One region of the Streptomyces sp. RK62 genome, then DNA from elsewhere that is predicted to be linked to it. Evidence: riboswitches for the same ligand, from Rfam matches in the RefSeq annotation. Region 1 holds a riboswitch; each other region holds the start of a gene.
What was found. A riboswitch is a leader RNA that binds a small molecule or an ion and turns the genes downstream of it on or off. The one in region 1 is predicted to bind thiamine pyrophosphate.

Region 2: linked by a shared signal. The riboswitch ahead of thiO (glycine oxidase ThiO) and the one ahead of thiC (phosphomethylpyrimidine synthase ThiC) in region 1 are both predicted to bind thiamine pyrophosphate.
Region 3: linked by a shared signal. The riboswitch ahead of KBY32_RS06150 (thiamine ABC transporter substrate binding subunit) and the one ahead of thiC (phosphomethylpyrimidine synthase ThiC) in region 1 are both predicted to bind thiamine pyrophosphate.

The regions. Positions count from the first base shown of each region.
Region 1 covers NZ_JAGPYD010000007.1:169,866-175,348, reverse strand. The annotation lists gene KBY32_RS15370 (SsgA family sporulation/cell division regulator) at 1-274, shown strand, start outside; gene KBY32_RS15365 (YibE/F family protein) at 396-1,949, opposite strand; TPP riboswitch at 2,021-2,177, shown strand; gene thiC (phosphomethylpyrimidine synthase ThiC) at 2,170-3,984, shown strand; gene KBY32_RS15355 (hypothetical protein) at 4,129-5,163, shown strand.
Region 2 covers NZ_JAGPYD010000013.1:167,441-172,923, forward strand. The annotation lists gene KBY32_RS25300 (thiazole synthase) at 1-649, opposite strand, end outside; gene thiS (sulfur carrier protein ThiS) at 653-853, opposite strand; gene thiO (glycine oxidase ThiO) at 850-2,013, opposite strand; TPP riboswitch at 2,011-2,122, opposite strand; gene KBY32_RS25315 (hypothetical protein) at 2,175-2,522, shown strand; gene KBY32_RS25320 (hypothetical protein) at 2,638-3,816, shown strand; gene KBY32_RS25325 (NAD(P)/FAD-dependent oxidoreductase) at 3,894-5,057, shown strand; gene KBY32_RS25330 (Rv2175c family DNA-binding protein) at 5,135-5,483, shown strand, end outside.
Region 3 covers NZ_JAGPYD010000002.1:521,569-527,051, forward strand. The annotation lists gene KBY32_RS06130 (maleylpyruvate isomerase family mycothiol-dependent enzyme) at 1-367, opposite strand, end outside; gene KBY32_RS06135 (cupin domain-containing protein) at 516-1,022, shown strand; gene KBY32_RS06140 (DUF3303 family protein) at 1,091-1,387, opposite strand; gene rlmN (23S rRNA (adenine(2503)-C(2))-methyltransferase RlmN) at 1,607-2,713, shown strand; TPP riboswitch at 2,738-2,843, shown strand; gene KBY32_RS06150 (thiamine ABC transporter substrate binding subunit) at 3,097-4,176, shown strand; gene KBY32_RS06155 (iron ABC transporter permease) at 4,152-5,483, shown strand, end outside.

The sequences.
Region 1 (5,483 bases):
CGAGCTGCTGGTCGACGGGGTGGGCCGGCCCTGCGGGGAAGGCGATGTACGGGTCTCACCGGCCGGGTCCGACACCCTCGGCGATGTGCTGATCCGGCTCCAGGTGGGCCTGGACCAGGCGCTGTTCCGTTCCTCCGTCGCCCCGCTCGTGGCCTTCCTGGACCGCACCGACAAGCTGGTACCGCTCGGACAGGAGGGGGCGCTCGCCGACTTCGACGCGCATCTCGACGAGGCCCTGGACCGCATCCTGGCGGAGGAGCAGAGCGCGGGCTGACGTGTCGCGTGGCGGCGGGGGGTGGGGGTGGCGTAACGCTTCAGCGGAGGTGGGGCACCTCATGGGACGGCTCTCGGGATGCCCCTCGAGGGCGCCTGACGGGGCGCCTCACGCCGGCGCCTCACCGCTTGCGGCGCCGACCCCGTCCACCCCGTGTACTCCGTCCCATGGCCGGTGCGGTGCCCGCAACGGCCGGCTGGGCCCCCGCAGGCGCCGGCGCCCTGCCGGGCTCGGGTCGGTCGGCCGACACCACCAGGGCGGCCAGGGCCGTGGTCACCGGCACGGAGGCGACGAGTCCGATGGAGCCCACCAGCGTGCGCACGATCTCCTCGGCCACCAACTCGCTGTTGGCGACCGTGCCGACACCGCTCTGGGCGATGGAGAAGAGCAGCAGCAAGGGCAGTGCGGCACCCGCGTAGGCGAGGACGAGGGTGTTGACGACGGACGCGATGTGGTCGCGTCCGATGCGGATACCGGCCCGGTACAGCCCGCGCCAGCCCATCGTGGGGTTGGCCTCGTGCAGCTCCCAGACCGCGGAGGTCTGGGTGACCGTCACGTCGTCGAGCACACCGAGCGAGCCGATGATGATCCCGGCCAGCAGCAGTCCGCTCATGTCGATCGACGGGTACAGGCCGTGGATGAGGCCGGTGTTGTCGTCGGTGTTGCCGGTCAGCGCGGCCCAGTCGATGAACACCGAGCCCAGGACGCCGATCAGCAGGAGCGAGATCAGGGTGCCGAGGACCGCGACGGACGTCCGTGCCGATGGACCGTGACACAGATAGAGCGCGATGAGCATGATGGCGCTCGCTCCCACCACGGCGACCACCAGCGGGTTCGAGCCCTGCAGGATCGCCGGCAGGATGAAGAAGTTGAGCAGCAGGAAGCTGATCGCCAGGGAGACCAGGGCCATGACGCCCCGCAGCCGTCCGACGAGTACGACGGCGACGGCGAAGATCCCGGCGAGCACCGACAGCGGGACGCGCCGGTTGACGTCCGTGACCGCGTACTGGAGGTCCTTGGGAGCGGAGGGCTCGTAGGCGACCACGACCTCCTGGCCCTCGCTCAACTGCCGTGACTGGTCGGGCTGGACGACCTCCGTGAACGTACGGCCCTTGTCCTTCCCCGTGTCGACGCGGATCGTCGCCTTTTTGCAGGTGCCGCTCTCCTCGCGCACCGCGGAGGAGCCCGAGGGGGTGGAGGTGTCGCCGGTCGGCGGTACTCCTCCGGCGCCCACCTCCTTGCAGCTCAGCTCGACCACCTTGGTGACCGTGGCCTGCTGGGTCTGCCGGTCGAAGCCGACCCCGGTGCGCTCGTGCGCCGGGGCGCCGCCCGGCCAGAGCACGGCGAGGCCGACCACGACCGCGGCGGCGAACGGGATCAGGACGGCCGCGATGACCTTGCGCAGATGACGGGAGACCGGAGCGGCCGGACCGTGGGAGTGGCTGTGCCCATGCCCATGCCCATGCCCATGACCGTGCCCATGACCGGAGCCGGAGCCGGGCCCGGAACCATGCCCGTGACCGGGGTCGTGCCCGTGTCCGCCGTCGGAGCCGCCTCCGGGCGCTCCCGAACTCCAGCCGCCCTGACGGTCGTTGCGTTGTGCGGTGCCGTTGTCGGGGCCTGAGTCTCGGCGCGGTTCGGGCGGAGGGAACGGAGGTTCATGCATCGTGGTCACCCTGCGATCATCGCAAGAACGGCGGGGGCCCTCTGTTCACCGCGCCCGAACTGACGTTAGCGTAGAACCACCTTTGTACACGCGGGAGCTCGGAGCACCGGGCTGAGAGGGCGCTGACCTCCGTCCCAGCGATGTTTCACATGAAACATCGGCAGACGGATATCGCTGCGTCGACCGCCGAACCTGTTACCGGGTAATGCCGGCGTAGGGAGTAGGTCTCATGACCATCAAGGACGCGCGCACGCCTGCCTCGAACCAGGACGAAACGCCCGTGCAGAGCGAATCCTCCACCGAGGCCGGGAAGTCCATCGGCTGGCACAAGGCGTATGTCGAGGGCTCACGCCCCGATCTGCGGGTGCCGGTCCGCCAGGTGCACCTCACCAACGGGCAGTCGGTCACGCTGTATGACACCTCGGGCCCGTACACCGATCCAGCCGCCGAGACCGACGTCCGTCGGGGGCTGCCTCCGCTGCGGGAGAACTGGATCATCGCCCGCGGGGACACCGCGGAGTACGCGGGCCGGCCCGTCCGGCCCGAGGACGACGGCATCAAGCACACGGCGCCGCGCGGAGGTCTGCGCAACCTCGACGCGGTGTTCCCGGGACGGCCGCGTCAGCCCCGGCGCAGCCGTGACGGCCGGGCGGTCACGCAGCTTGCGTACGCCCGTCGCGGGGAGATCACTCCTGAGATGGAGTTCGTGGCGATCCGGGAGAACGTCGACCCCGAGGTGGTCCGTGAGGAGATCGCCGCGGGCCGGGCGGTTCTGCCCGCCAACGTCAACCACCCGGAGATCGAGCCGATGATCATCGGCAAGCGGTTCCTGGTGAAGGTCAACGCCAACATCGGTAACTCCGCCGTGACATCCTCCATCGAGGAGGAGGTCGAGAAGATGACCTGGGCGACCCGCTGGGGCGCCGACACGGTCATGGACCTCTCCACCGGCCGCAACATTCACACCACCCGCGAGTGGGTGCTGCGCAACTCCCCTGTGCCCATCGGCACGGTGCCGCTCTACCAGGCGCTGGAGAAGGTCGACGGCAAGGCCGAGGAACTGACCTGGGAGATCTACAAGGACACGGTCATCGAGCAGGCCGAGCAGGGCGTGGACTACATGACGGTCCATGCGGGCGTGCGCCTGCCGTACGTGCCGCTCACCGCGAACCGAAAGACGGGCATCGTCTCGCGCGGCGGCTCGATCATGGCCGCGTGGTGCCTCGCGCACCACAAGGAGAGCTTCCTGTACGAGAACTTCGAGGAGCTCTGCGAGATCCTCGCCGCCTACGACGTGACGTACTCCCTCGGCGACGGCCTGCGGCCGGGGTCGATCGCGGACGCCAACGACGAGGCGCAGTTCGCGGAGTTGAGGACGCTCGGGGAGCTCAACACCATCGCCAAGCGGTTCAACGTGCAGACCATGATCGAGGGCCCCGGTCATGTCCCGATGCACAAGATCAAGGAGAACATCGACCTCCAGCAGGAGATCTGCGAGGAGGCCCCGTTCTACACGCTCGGCCCGCTAACGACGGATGTGGCTCCGGCCTACGACCACATCACGTCGGGCATCGGCGCCGCGATGATCGCCTGGTGGGGCACCGCGATGCTCTGCTACGTGACGCCCAAGGAGCACCTGGGCCTGCCCAACCGCGACGACGTCAAGACCGGCGTCATCACCTACAAGATCGCCGCGCACGCGGCCGACCTCGCCAAGGGCCACCCCGGCGCGCAGGAGTGGGACGACGCGCTGTCCGACGCCCGCTTCGAGTTCCGCTGGGAGGACCAGTTCAACCTGGCGCTCGACCCGGACACGGCCCGCGAGTTCCACGACGAGACGCTCCCGGCGGAGCCGGCCAAGACGGCCCACTTCTGCTCCATGTGCGGACCGAAGTTCTGCTCGATGAAGATCTCCCAGGACATTCGCCGCCGGCACGGCGGCACCCAGGAGGAGATCGAGGGCGAGATCGAACAGGGCATGGCCCAGAAGTCGAAGGAGTTCGCGGCAGCGGGCAACAGGGTGTACCTGCCCCTGGCGGACTGACCCAGCACCCGGAACGACGACTCGGGCCCGCGCCCCACGGAGTTCGCGGGCCCGAGTCGATCCGTAATGCGGCGACGCGACCGTGGTTGCTCCACCATGATGCGTCGAGGACGTACGGCCTACGTCCGCGTGTGGAGGGCAACGATGGACAGCACCGAGGTGGTGCGGTGGCAGGCGACCGGCAAGGTGCGGTCGTTGATGTGGGACGGGGACGACCTCGTCGACAGAGTGGATGGGGGACGGCGCTGGACATCCGACGGCGCCGAGCACCAGTCACGGCAGCTGTACGCGTACCCCTTCGACCGGGCCGTCGTCTCACCGTCCGGCCGGTACACCGTCACGTACACCGAGCGGGGGACGAAAGCCCTGCTCCTCGACGGACAGCGGATCGTTCGTGAGCTCAACCGGAGCCACTACCACGCCGAGGACTTCGACTACCCGGTGGCGCTCGGCGCGCTGGCCGACGGTCGGGAGGTGCTCGTGCACTGCCCCGAGGCCTATGAGGTCATCGAGGTCGAGGATGTGGCAACGGGTAAGCGGCTCACTCATGGCGAGCGGACGCCGATCGACGTCTTCCATTCCAGACTCGCCATGAGCACCGACGGCAAGCACCTCCTCTCGGCCGGCTGGCTGTGGAGTCCGTTCGGGATCGCCCGGGTGTACGACCTCGAACGGGCACTGACAGAACCGGCCGTGCTCGACGACGAGGGCCTGTTGCCACCGGGGAGCTGGGCGGACGCCGAGATCGACGCCGCCTGCTGGCTCGACGGCGATCGCCTGGCGGTGGCGACGGGCGAAGCCGAAGCCGACGAGGGTGACCTGGGAGTGCTGGGGCCAGAGCAGTTGGGCGTCTGGTCGATCTCTGAGCGGAAATGGCTGCACAGGCACCGGCTTGAGGTTCCGATGGGCACACTCATCGGACATGGCGATCGCGTCATCGCGCTGTGCGAGTACCCGCGGCTGATCGACGTGGCCACCGGAGCCGTTCTCGCGGAGTGGCCGGAGGTCGTCGTCTCATCGCGAGTCGGCAGCTACGGGGTGACCCACGTACCGACGCCGGTGGCTGCGCTTCATCCGGACGGCAGCCGTCTGGCGGTAGCGCAGCCGGACGGAATCGCGATCATCGCGCTTCCCCGGTCGGCTTCGTGCCCATCTCCGAAGGAAGCCTCCAGCCGATGAAGATCTCCAGGACCGTCCGCCGCTGGCACGGCGGCACCAGGAGGAGATCGAGGTGTACCTGCCGATCGCGGACTGATCTTCTGACGTGTCGGAGTCCCCACACACATCGTGAGGGACACCGACAGAATTTCGTGGATTCAATGAGTGCCGGTCCCTGTGCGCTTTTGATCTGCGGGGTTCAACGCGATGTTGGGCGGAAGATCAACTTGTTCACGCCCGAATTGTTGAGGCCTGTACGCACGCCTGGCGAACGCCACGTGACTCGGCGCCGTTACCTCAAGTCGGGCTCAGAATACTGATCACGCTATTGATGTGTACAT
Region 2 (5,483 bases), on a different contig from region 1:
CCGGCTCCTGGGCCCGCGTCACCGCCGAGGCGAGCATCACACCGGCACAGCCCAGCTCCATCGCGAGCGCCGCGTCCGAGGCCGTACCGGCACCCGCGTCCAGGATCACCGGCACGCGCGCGTGCTCCACGATCAGCTGGAAGTTGTGCGGGTTGCGGATGCCGAGCCCGGAGCCGATGGGTGAGCCCAGCGGCATGATCGCCGCGCATCCGGCGTCCTCCAGCTTCCGCGCCAGCACCGGGTCGTCATTGGTGTACGGGAGCACCGTGAAACCGTCGTCCACCAGCGTCTCCGCCGCGTCCAGCAGCTCGACCGGGTCGGGCAGCAGGGTCCGCTCGTCGGCGATGACCTCCAGCTTCACCAGGTCCGTGCCGAGCGCCTCGCGCGCGAGGCGGGCCGTCAGCACCGCCTCGCCCGCCGTGAAGCACCCCGCGGTGTTCGGCAGCACCCGGATGCCGAGCCGGTCCAGCACCGACAGGACGGAGCCGTGCACCGAGGGGTCCACCCGGCGCATCGCGACGGTCGTCAGCTCCGTCCCGGACGCCACCAGCGCCCGCTCCAGGACGTCCAGGCTGGGCGCCCCGCCCGTGCCCATGATCAGCCGGGAGATGAGGGTCAGGTCCCCGATGACGAGGGGGTCGTCGGCCATGGGTCAGCCTCCTTGCACGGCGGTCAGGACCTCGACGCGGTCCCCCTCGCGCAGCGGCGTCGACGGCCACTGCGCGCGCGGGACGACGGTCTCGTTCAGGGCGGCGGCCACCCCGGAGGGGGCCCGCGTGAGCAGCCGTACGGCGGTGTCGAGCGCCGTACCGGGGTCGACCCGGCGCCGCTCGCCGTTGAGCGAGATGTTCATGCGGGCTGCTCCTCGCGGACGGCGGCGAACCGCAGCGGGGTGAAGTCACGGGCCACGTCCGGCAGTTCACCGGAGGTCAGGACGTGCGCCAGGACGTCCCCGGTGACCGGGGCGAGCAGTACGCCGTTGCGGCCGTGCCCGGTGGCGAGCAGCAGCCCGTCCAGCGCGGTCGGGCCGAGCAGCGGCGCGTTGTCGGGGGAGGCCGGGCGCAGGCCCGCCCGGGTCTCGGTCAGCGGCAGCTCGGTGATGCCGGGCACCAGCTCGTGGGCGTCCCGCAGCAGCTCGTACACACCGCCGGCGGTCACCGTGGTGTCCCAGCCCAGTTCCTCGCTCGTCGCGCCGACGACCAGCTCGCCGTTCTCGCGCGGCACCAGATACACCTGGCTGCCGCGCACCACCGCCCGCACCGTCCGGCTCAGGAACGGCGCGAGGCCCTTGGGCACGGTCAGCCGCAGCACCTGCCCCTTCACGGGCCGCACCGGCGGCCGTACGGCGTCGGGGACGCCCGCGAGCCGGCCGCTCAGGCTGCCCGCCGCGAGGACCACCCGGTCCGCGGCCAGCCGGCTGCCGTCCGTGGTGGTGACCCCGGTGGCCCGGTCCGCGGTGACGTCCAGGCGCTCGGCCCAGGTCCGGTGGAAGGTGACGCCGGCCCGCTCGCAGGCGGCCAGCAGCGCCCCGGTGAGCCGCCGCGGGTCGATCTGGTGGTCGCCGTCCACCCGCAGCCCGCCGCGCACCCCGGGCGCCAGCATCGGCTCCAGGCGCCGGCACTCCCGGCCCGTCAGCCACTCCGAGTCCAGCCCCGAACGGCTCTGCAGGGCGTGCAGCTCGCGCAGATGCGCGCGGTCGTCCGCGTCCAGCGCGACGGCGAGCGTGCCGCACCTGCGGTAGCCGAGGGCGTGTCCGGTGAGGTCGGTGAGCTCGGCCGCGAAGTCCGGATAGCGGCGGGCCGAGTCGAGGTTCAGGCCGAGCAGGGTCTGCTCGCCGTAGTGCAGTTCGGTGACCGCGGCCAGCATCCCGGCCGCCACCCGGGCGGCCCCGCCGCCCGGCTCCGGGTCCACCACGGCGGTGGCGAACCCGCGTTGCGCGGCCCGCCACGCCGTGACCAGGCCGATGATCCCGCCCCCCACGACGAGGACGTCTGAGGTACGCGTACGCGACATGGGCGTCCAGCCCCTCCCTTCGCCGGCATGACCCGGATCAGGTTCGTACGGTCGGAGGCCGCCAGCCTCCCTCTCAGCCCGGTGCGTCCGGGCTCCCGCGAGTGCTCTACGGTGGCCACCCTAGCCCGCAGTCCCCGGTATCGGTAAGGGAGCCTCCCCGCATGGCCCGCTCACTCGACGGTCTCGTCCTCGCCCCCGTCGCCGACCAGGCACCGGGGCAGGTGGGGACGCGCACCCGGTTCACGTACCACGAGCGGGACGGCGTGATCTGGGCCGAGTACAGCGGCGGCGACGTCGTACGCGGGCACCTCGTCGGCACCCGGGACGGCGACCGCCTCGACTTCCGGTACGTGCAGCTGAAGCGGGACGGCACGACCTCCTCCGGGCACTGCGTGTCCACGGTGGGCGAACTCCCGGACGGGCGCGTGCGTCTGGCGGAGACCTGGGAGTGGGAGTCGCAGCAGGGCAGCGGCACCAGCGTGGTGGAGCAGGTCCTCGCATCCGACTGACGGTCCGTCATGTGCGGGACGTACAACCGTTGCCGGCCGGCAGGGGTCTAGCGGTCCAAGGACTGTTCCCCGGTGGGCGCCGTCCGTCCGCCCGCGTCCCAGCAGAGGATCTGCCATGCACAGACCCCCGCACAGCCGTCGTGCCCCAAGTGCCGCTGTCGTCGCCGGCCTGATCGTGCTGGCCGCGGCTCCCGCCGCCTTCGGCGAGGAAGCCGCGCCCGACCTGGTCCTCGGCGGAGTCGAGCCGGTCCACGGGCTGCGGCCGGGGAGCACGTTCGACCTGCCGGTCACCGTGGCGAACAAGGGCACCGTGACCGCCCGGACGGCGTGGGTCTCCTACTCCGTCACCCGGGGGCTCGACCTCGTGGACGTCCCCTCCAACTGCCGTGTGCAGCACGTCAGGTCCTACGACGAGATGCCCGAGTACTGGACCGCGACGTGCGCGTACGACCAGGCGGTGGAGCCGGGCGTCGTGCTCACGCCCGGGAAGCCTCTCCGGGTCGAGGCACTGGACCGCGCGTACCACGACAGGCTGCGGCTGCGTGTCGGGTACGGGGACGCCCCGTCGGACGACGAGAACGGAGAGCCGTCGGTGCCGGGGACCGCGCCGGCGGTGAAACTGGTCGAGGGGCCGGCCGGTGGCGCGGGTTCCGCGAAGTACGTCCACGTGCCGGTCACCACTGTCAACACGGCCGACTATCGCGTGACGGGTGCCGCGCTGAGCGGGAGGGCCGGTGACACGGTGACGATGAAGGTGAGGTTCGCCAACGCCGGGCCCGCCTGGCTCCTGGAGGAGGGCGAGGTGCCGGGCGTCCACGTCCTCATCAAGCTTCCCGCCGGAACGTCGGTGGTCAAGCGTGACTACTACTGCCACGACAAGGGCGGGACGTACAACTGCCCCGCACACCTCGGTATGAACATGCCCGAGGACGCCCAGATGGAATACACCTTCAAGCTGAGGATCGACAAGCGGATCGCCGGCGCCAAGGGCTCGATCGCGCTGAGCCCCGAACGCCGCTCGTTCGACCCCGACAAGGCCAACGACAAGGCCGACATCACCCTGGACGTGACGGGCGGCGGGTCGGCCGGCTCCACGGGAGGCTCGTCAGGCGGTTCCACGGGCGGCTCGGCCGGCGGGTCGTCGTCGACGGGTGGCGACGACTCGAACGGCGGCGAACTGGCGGACACCGGCTCCTCGGCGCTGCCGCTCACGGGTGTGGCCGCCGCGGCGGTGGCCATGGGTGCGGGCGCGCTCCTCGCCATGCGCCGCGGCCGGGGCCGGAACCCGAGCTGACGACGAGTGTCTATGGTGAGCGGGTGAGCGAGCCAACCACCCAGTCGCAGCGGTCCGTGGTCGTCGCCGGTGCCGGCATGGCCGGTGTGCAGACGGCGGTCGCCCTGCGGGAGAAGGGCTTCACCGGGACGATCACCCTGATCGGCGCCGAGCCCCACCAGCCGTACGACCGCCCGCCCCTGTCCAAGGCGGTGCTGCTCGGCACCGCCGAGGGCTCCGCCTTCGACGTCGACTTCGAGGCGCTCGGCGTCGAACTGCGGCTCGGCCGCGAGGTGCTGGGCGTCCGCACCGCCGACCACGTCCTGGACACCGAGGCCGGGCCCGTCCCCTACGACGTGCTGGTCCTCGCCACGGGTGCCGAGCCCCTGCGGCTGCCGGGCACCGAGGGCGTCCCCGGTGTGCATCTGCTGCGCACCCTGGACGACGCCGAGCGGCTGCGCCCGGTGCTCGCCCGGCAGCACGACGTCGTGGTCGTCGGCGCGGGCTGGATCGGCGCCGAGTTCACCACCGCCGCCCGTGAGGCGGGCTGCGCGGTCACCGTCGTGGAGGCCGCCGAACGGCCGCTCGCGGGCGCCCTGCCCGCCGAGGTGGCCGCGCCGATGGCCGCCTGGTACGCGGACAGCGGGGCGGTGCTGCGCACGGGCACGCGCGTGGAGCGCGCCGAACCCGGCGAGGTCGTCCTGGACGACGGCACGCGGGTGTCCGCGGGCGCCGTCGTCGTCGGCATCGGGGCCCGGCCCGCCACCGCCTGGCTGACCGGCTCGGACATCGCGCTCGGCGCGCACGGCGAGGTCCTGGCCGACGACCGGCTGCGCACCTCGGCGCCGGACGTGTACGCGGTCGGCGACTGCGCCTCCTTCCCCTCCGGGCGCTACGGCGAACGCCTGCTCGTCCACCACTGGGACAACGCCCTCCAGGGGCCGCGCACGGTCGCCGCCGACATCCTCGGCGAGGCCGTCGCGCCCTACGACCCCGTGCCCTACTTCTGGTCCGAGCAGTTCGGCCGGTTCGTGCAGTACGCCGGACACCACCCGGGCGCCGACACGCTGCTGTGGCGCGGCGACCCGGCGGGCCCGGCCTGGTCGGTGTGCTGGCTGCGCGAGGGGCGGCTGACCGCGCTCCTGGCGGTGGGCCGGCCCCGGGACCTGGCCCAGGGACGGAGGCTGATCGAGGCGGGCACGCCGATGGACGCCACCCTGCTGGCGGACCCCGCGCGGCCCCTGAAGTCGGCGATCGCGTAGCGCGCGGGGGCGACGGCCGTGCCCGTGCGGACCGGCCTGGCTTCCGACTGTCGGTGCCAGATGGCAGGCTTGTTCCCGTGACCGAGATTGACGCAAAGATCGATGCTCTCGTCCCCGCCTGGCTCACCCTCCCCGACATCGCCGAGATGCTCGGCGTGGAGGTGACCCGCGTCCGGCAGCTGGTCAAGGAGGGCCAGCTCATCGCCGTACGCCGGGGTGAGAACCGCGCGCTGCACGTCCCCGCCGCCTTCATCGACGGGGACAAGGTCGTCAAGGGCCTGTCCGGGACCCTGACGCTCCTGCGGGACGACGGCTTCACGGACGAAGAGATGCTGGAGTGGCTCTTCACTCCCGACCCCTCCCTGCCCGGCACGCCGGCGCAGGCCCTGAGCGAGAACCGCGGCACGGAGGTGAAGCGCCGCGCCC
Region 3 (5,483 bases), on a different contig from region 1:
GCGACTGCCCGGCTCCCCACCAGGTCCAGCACCCACGCTCGGGCCCCGCGTCCCGAAGGGCGCTCAGCAGCAGCTCTGTCGACTCCTCGAGCCACTCCAGCAACGCCTCCCGCTCCCGGGGTACGGCGATGGCGGTACGAGCCGCGACAGCGTCGGCCGGGGGACCGTCGGCGGGTCCCGCGCCCACGATGGCGGCCCAGAACCGGTCCCCGCCGCCGAGGTGCTGCACCAGATCGAACAACGTCCACTCGGGGCAGGTCGGCACCGGCACCTCGAAATCGGCCGCCGAGGCGACCGCGGCGCGAAAGGCGCCCGACCGCTCGTCGATGAGCCGAAGCAGGCCGGAGAAGTCATACGTACATGTCATGGCCACCACGGGTGTCTATCACCGCCCGGTGGCGGCCGCACAGCGATTTACGCGGGGGAGCGGGGCGCGGGGGCGGCACGGAGGGCGCCTCCTATGAATCGGTCATAGGGTTGCAGAGGACGGCACAACCGACACCTGGGAGGCCGTTATGGGGGCTCTCCGTTTCGTAGTCGAACCGGACGAGGGCAAGTCGATCTGGCTAGCGGGCATAGGAGTCGACTTCAAGATCCGGGGCGAGGAGACCGGCAGCCAGTTCTCGATCGTCGAGCACCCCATCGAGCCGGGCCGTCTCGTACCGCCGCACGTTCACAGCCGTGAGGACGAGTTCTCGTACGTCCTGCAGGGCAGGGTCGGCGCACGAGTGGGCGACGAGGAGGCCACGGCGGGTCCGGGCTCGTACATCCTCAAACCGCGAGGCATCCTGCACACCTTCTGGAACGCCGGCCCGGAACCGGCGAGGATCCTGGAGATCATCTCCCCCGCGGGCTTCGAGGGGTTCTTCGCCGCACTGGGCACGGCCGGCGAGACGGCCTCCGATCCTGCCGAGTTCCTCCAGCGCCGGGCCGAGCTGGGCGAGCAGTACGGTCTCGGGTTCTCCGACGAGTGGGTCGCCGAACTCACCGCCAGGTACCAGCTCAAGCTCCTCGGCGAGTGACTGGAGCGCCGAGCAGACGCGGCCGGCACCCGTTGCGGCGGATCGAGCGTTGTGGGCGGCCGAAGAGGTCACCCCCGTTGCAGCGCGGCAAGACCCTTCTGCAGGTCTTCGCTGTTCATCACCGGCTGGATCTCGATCTTCGCGCCGAGTCCCTCGAGGAGTGGTTCCGTGATCGTGGGCAGCAGTGAACTGTCCTGCATGTCGAAGACGAAGGTGCAGGACCGCCCGCCTTCGCTGGGCCCGAAGTAGGCAGCCTCAGGCTTGAGTCGTTCCGTCATCGACTGCATGATCTGCGGCAGCGTGCCGTTCTTGAGCGCCTCATTCGAGATCTGGGTGTCCAGATGCGCTCTCAGCATGACCCTCATCGCACGCGCTCCCTCCGTCCACCACGACCGGCGCGGTCTCGTCCGCGCGCAGAGATCCGGTGACGTCCCGCTCAGCCTCTTCTCGTGTGATCAGGGCAGCAACATCTCGTCCTCCGACCGTGTCGCAGGTGGCGATCAAGGGCGGTCATCGGCATGCACCTACGCCTCCATCCCGCTCCCGCCTGGCCTTCGCAGATGATCTGCCACACTGGAAGGGTTATGCCTGCACCCGGAGAACTCACATTCGTCGCCCCGCGCGGAGCCAAGAAGCCGCCGCGGCATCTTGCCGATCTCACGCCCGGTGAGCGCAAGGACGCCGTCGCCGCGATCGGCGAGAAGCCGTTTCGTGCCAAGCAGCTGTCGCAGCACTACTTCGCGCGGTACGCGCACGATCCGGAGCAGTGGACCGACATCCCCGCCGGGTCGCGTGCCAAGCTGCGGGACGAGTTGCTGCCCGAGCTGATGACCGTCGTGCGGCATCTGTCGACCGACCAGGGGACCACGCGTAAGACGCTGTGGCGGCTGTTCGACGGGACGCTCGTCGAGTCGGTGCTGATGCGGTACCCGGACCGGGTGACCATGTGCATCAGCTCGCAGGCCGGGTGTGGGATGAACTGTCCCTTCTGCGCTACGGGACAGGCTGGGCTGGATCGTAATCTGTCGACCGCTGAGATCGTTCATCAGATCGTCGATGGGATGCGGGCGCTGCGGGACGGGGATGTGCCCGGTGGGCCCGCTCGGCTGTCCAACATCGTCTTCATGGGGATGGGCGAGCCGCTCGCCAACTACAAGCGGGTCGTCGGGGCCATTCGGCGGCTCACCGATCCGGAGCCCGACGGGCTGGGGCTTTCGCAGCGGGGGATCACCGTTTCGACGGTCGGGCTGGTGCCTGCCATTCATCGGTTCGCCGATGAGGGGTTCAAGTGCCGGCTCGCGATCTCGCTGCACGCGCCCGACGACGAGCTGCGGGACACCCTCGTCCCCGTGAACACGCGGTGGAAGGTGCGGGAGGTGCTGGACGCCGGGTGGGAGTACGCGGCCCGGTCCGGGCGCCGGCTGTCCATCGAGTACGCGCTCATCCGGGACATCAACGACCAGGCCTGGCGCGGTGACCGGCTCGGGCGGCTGCTCAAGGGCAAGCCCGTGCACGTGAATCTGATTCCGCTGAACCCGACTCCGGGGTCGAAGTGGACCGCCTCGCGGCCCGAGGACGAGAAGGCGTTCGTCGAGGCCATCGCCGCCCACGGTGTACCGGTGACGATCCGGGACACCCGTGGTCAGGAGATCGACGGGGCGTGTGGTCAGCTCGCCGCCACCGAGCGGTAGTCTGACCGGCGTCAACACATCTGCATATTCCGACAGGGGAGCGCCACAGCGCTGAGAGTGCGGCACCGGCCGCAGACCCTCCGAACCTGGCCCAGGTCATTCTGGGTAGGGAGATCGGTCATCACTCGAGCTGTTGCGCCCTGCCCTAGGCCGTGTCCGCAAAGTCCCGTCTGCCGTTCGACGTCCGGCACGCACTCTCGCCGCACCGGCCGGCCACCCGCGTACAACCAGTACGCGGGAGTCCGCCCGGCACGCCGAGAGCACGCACCGGACGCCGCTCGGCCCGCCCTCCGGGCGGACGACGCGACTTTACGGATACGACCTAGCCCCCCGGGGCCACGGGCAGGGCCGCGTCTCTTCCTGGTCACTCCAGGAGGAATCAAGTGGGCATCACCAAGAAGGTCACCGTCCTGGCCGTCGGGCTGGGGCTCGTCACGCTGTCCGCCTGCGGGTCGTCCGGCGGGGACGACAGCGGCGGCGGTTCCAAGACCGTCACACTGGTCAGCCATAGTTCGTGGGCCGTGTCCAAGGACGTCCTCGCCGCCTTCGAGAAGCAGTCCGGCTACAAGGTCCGGGTCCTGGAGGACGGCGACGCCGGGGAGGCCGTCAACAAGGCCATCCTGACCAAGGACAACCCGCAGGGCGACGTCTTCTTCGGCGTCGACAACACCCTGCTGTCCCGCGCCCTCGACAACGGCCTGTTCCAGCCGTACGAGGCCAAGGGCTCGGACAGGATCCTGCCCGAGTTCCGGGTCGACCAGGACAAGCACCGGGTCACGCCCGTCGACACCGGCGACATCTGCGTCAACTACGACAAGGCGTACTTCAGCAAGCACAAGCTGGCCCCGCCGACCTCGTTCGACGACCTGATCAAGCCCGCCTACAAGGACCTCCTCGTCACCGAGAACGCCTCCACCTCCTCGCCCGGCCTCGGGTTCCTGCTCGGGACCGCCGCCAAGTACGGGGACGAGGGCTGGCAGGACTACTGGAAGAAGCTGAAGGCCAACGGCGTCAAGGTCGTCAGCGGCTGGGACCAGGCCTACAACGAGGAGTTCTCCGGGTCCGCCGGCGGCAAGAAGGCCAAGGGCGACCGGCCGCTCGTGGTGTCGTACGCCTCCTCGCCGCCCGCCGAGGTCATCTACGCCGACCCTAGGCCGACCACCGCGCCGACCGGTGTCGCGGACGGCACCTGCTTCCGGCAGTTCGAGTACGCCGGTCTGCTGAGCAACGCCAAGAACGCCGAGGGCGGCAAGGCCCTGATCGACTTCCTGGTGTCCAAGACGTTCCAGGACGACATGCCGCTGAACATGTTCGTCTACCCCGTGGTCGAGGGCGCCCAGGTGCCCGAGGAGTTCACGGAGTTCGGGCCGGCGGCCGAGAACCCCCAGACCATGGACCCGGCGAAGATCGCCGACCATCGTGACGACTGGGTCAAGTCGTGGACCTCGCTCGTCCTGAGGTAGTGGGACGCCGTACGCGGAGCGCGGCGGCGCGGCTCGGTCTCGTCGCCGTGCCCGTCGCGTTCTTCGCGGTGTTCTTCGCCTACCCGGTCGCCGCGATCGTGGCGCGCGGCCTGCACGTCGACGGGGTGTGGCGGTTCGGGCGGCTGTGGGACGTGCTCGGGCAGTCCGACATCCGGCACGTGCTGTGGTTCACCACCTGGCAGGCCCTCGCCTCCACCGCGCTCACCCTGCTGATCGCGCTGCCCGGCGCCTATGTCTTCGCCCGCTTCGACTTCCCCGGCAAACAGGTCCTGCGGGCCGTCGTGACCGTGCCGTTCGTGCTGCCGACCGTCGTCGTCGGCACCGCGTTCCTCGCGCTCGTCGGCCGCGGCGGGCTGCTCGACGAGCTGTGGGGCGTACGGCTCGACACGACCGTGTGGGCGATCCTGCTCGCGCACGTCTTCTTCAACTACGCCGTCGTCGTACGCACGGTGGGCGGGCTGTGGGCGCAGCTGGACCCCCGGCAGGAGGAGGCCGCGCGGATGCTGGGGGCGTCCCGGTGGACCGCCTGGCGGACCGTCACCCTGCCGGCGCTCGGGCCCGCCGTGGCCGCCGCCGTGCTCATGGTCTTCCTGTTCACCTTCACGTCGTTCGGCGTCGTGCAGATCCTCGGCGGGCCGGCGTTCTCCACCCTGGAGGTGGAGATCTACCGGCAGACCTCGGAGATCTTCGACCTGTCCACGGCCGCCGTGCTGACGATCGTGCAGTTCGTGGCGGTCGGCGCGATCCTCGCCGTGCACGCGTGGACCGTACGGCGGCGGGAGAGCACCCTGCGGCTGGTCGACGCGGCCCTGACCTCGCGGCGGCCGCGCGGGGCCGGGCAGTGGGCGCTGCTGGCCGGCGTCCTGGCCGTCATCGTCGTACTCCTGCTGCTGCCGCTGGCCGTGCTGGTGCAGCGGTCGCTCGACGCGCCGGACCTCGGCTACTACCGGGCGCTCACCGAGGCCGACGGCGGGGTCTTCCTCGTCGCCCCGATCGAGGCGATCGGCAACTCGCTCGAGTACGCCGTCGTCGCCACCCTCATCGCCGTGCTGGTCGGCGGACTCGCGGCGGCCGCGCTGACCCGGCGTGACGCGGGCCGGTTCGTGCGGGGCTTCGACGCGCTGCTGATGCTGCCGCTCGGGGTGTCCGCGGTGACCGTCGGATTCGGGTTCCTGATCTCCCTGGACGAGCCGCCGCTCGACCTCCGCAGCAGCTGGATCCTGGTGCCGCTCGCGCAGGCGCTGGTCGGGGTGCCGTTCGTCGTACGGACCATGCTGCCCGTGCTG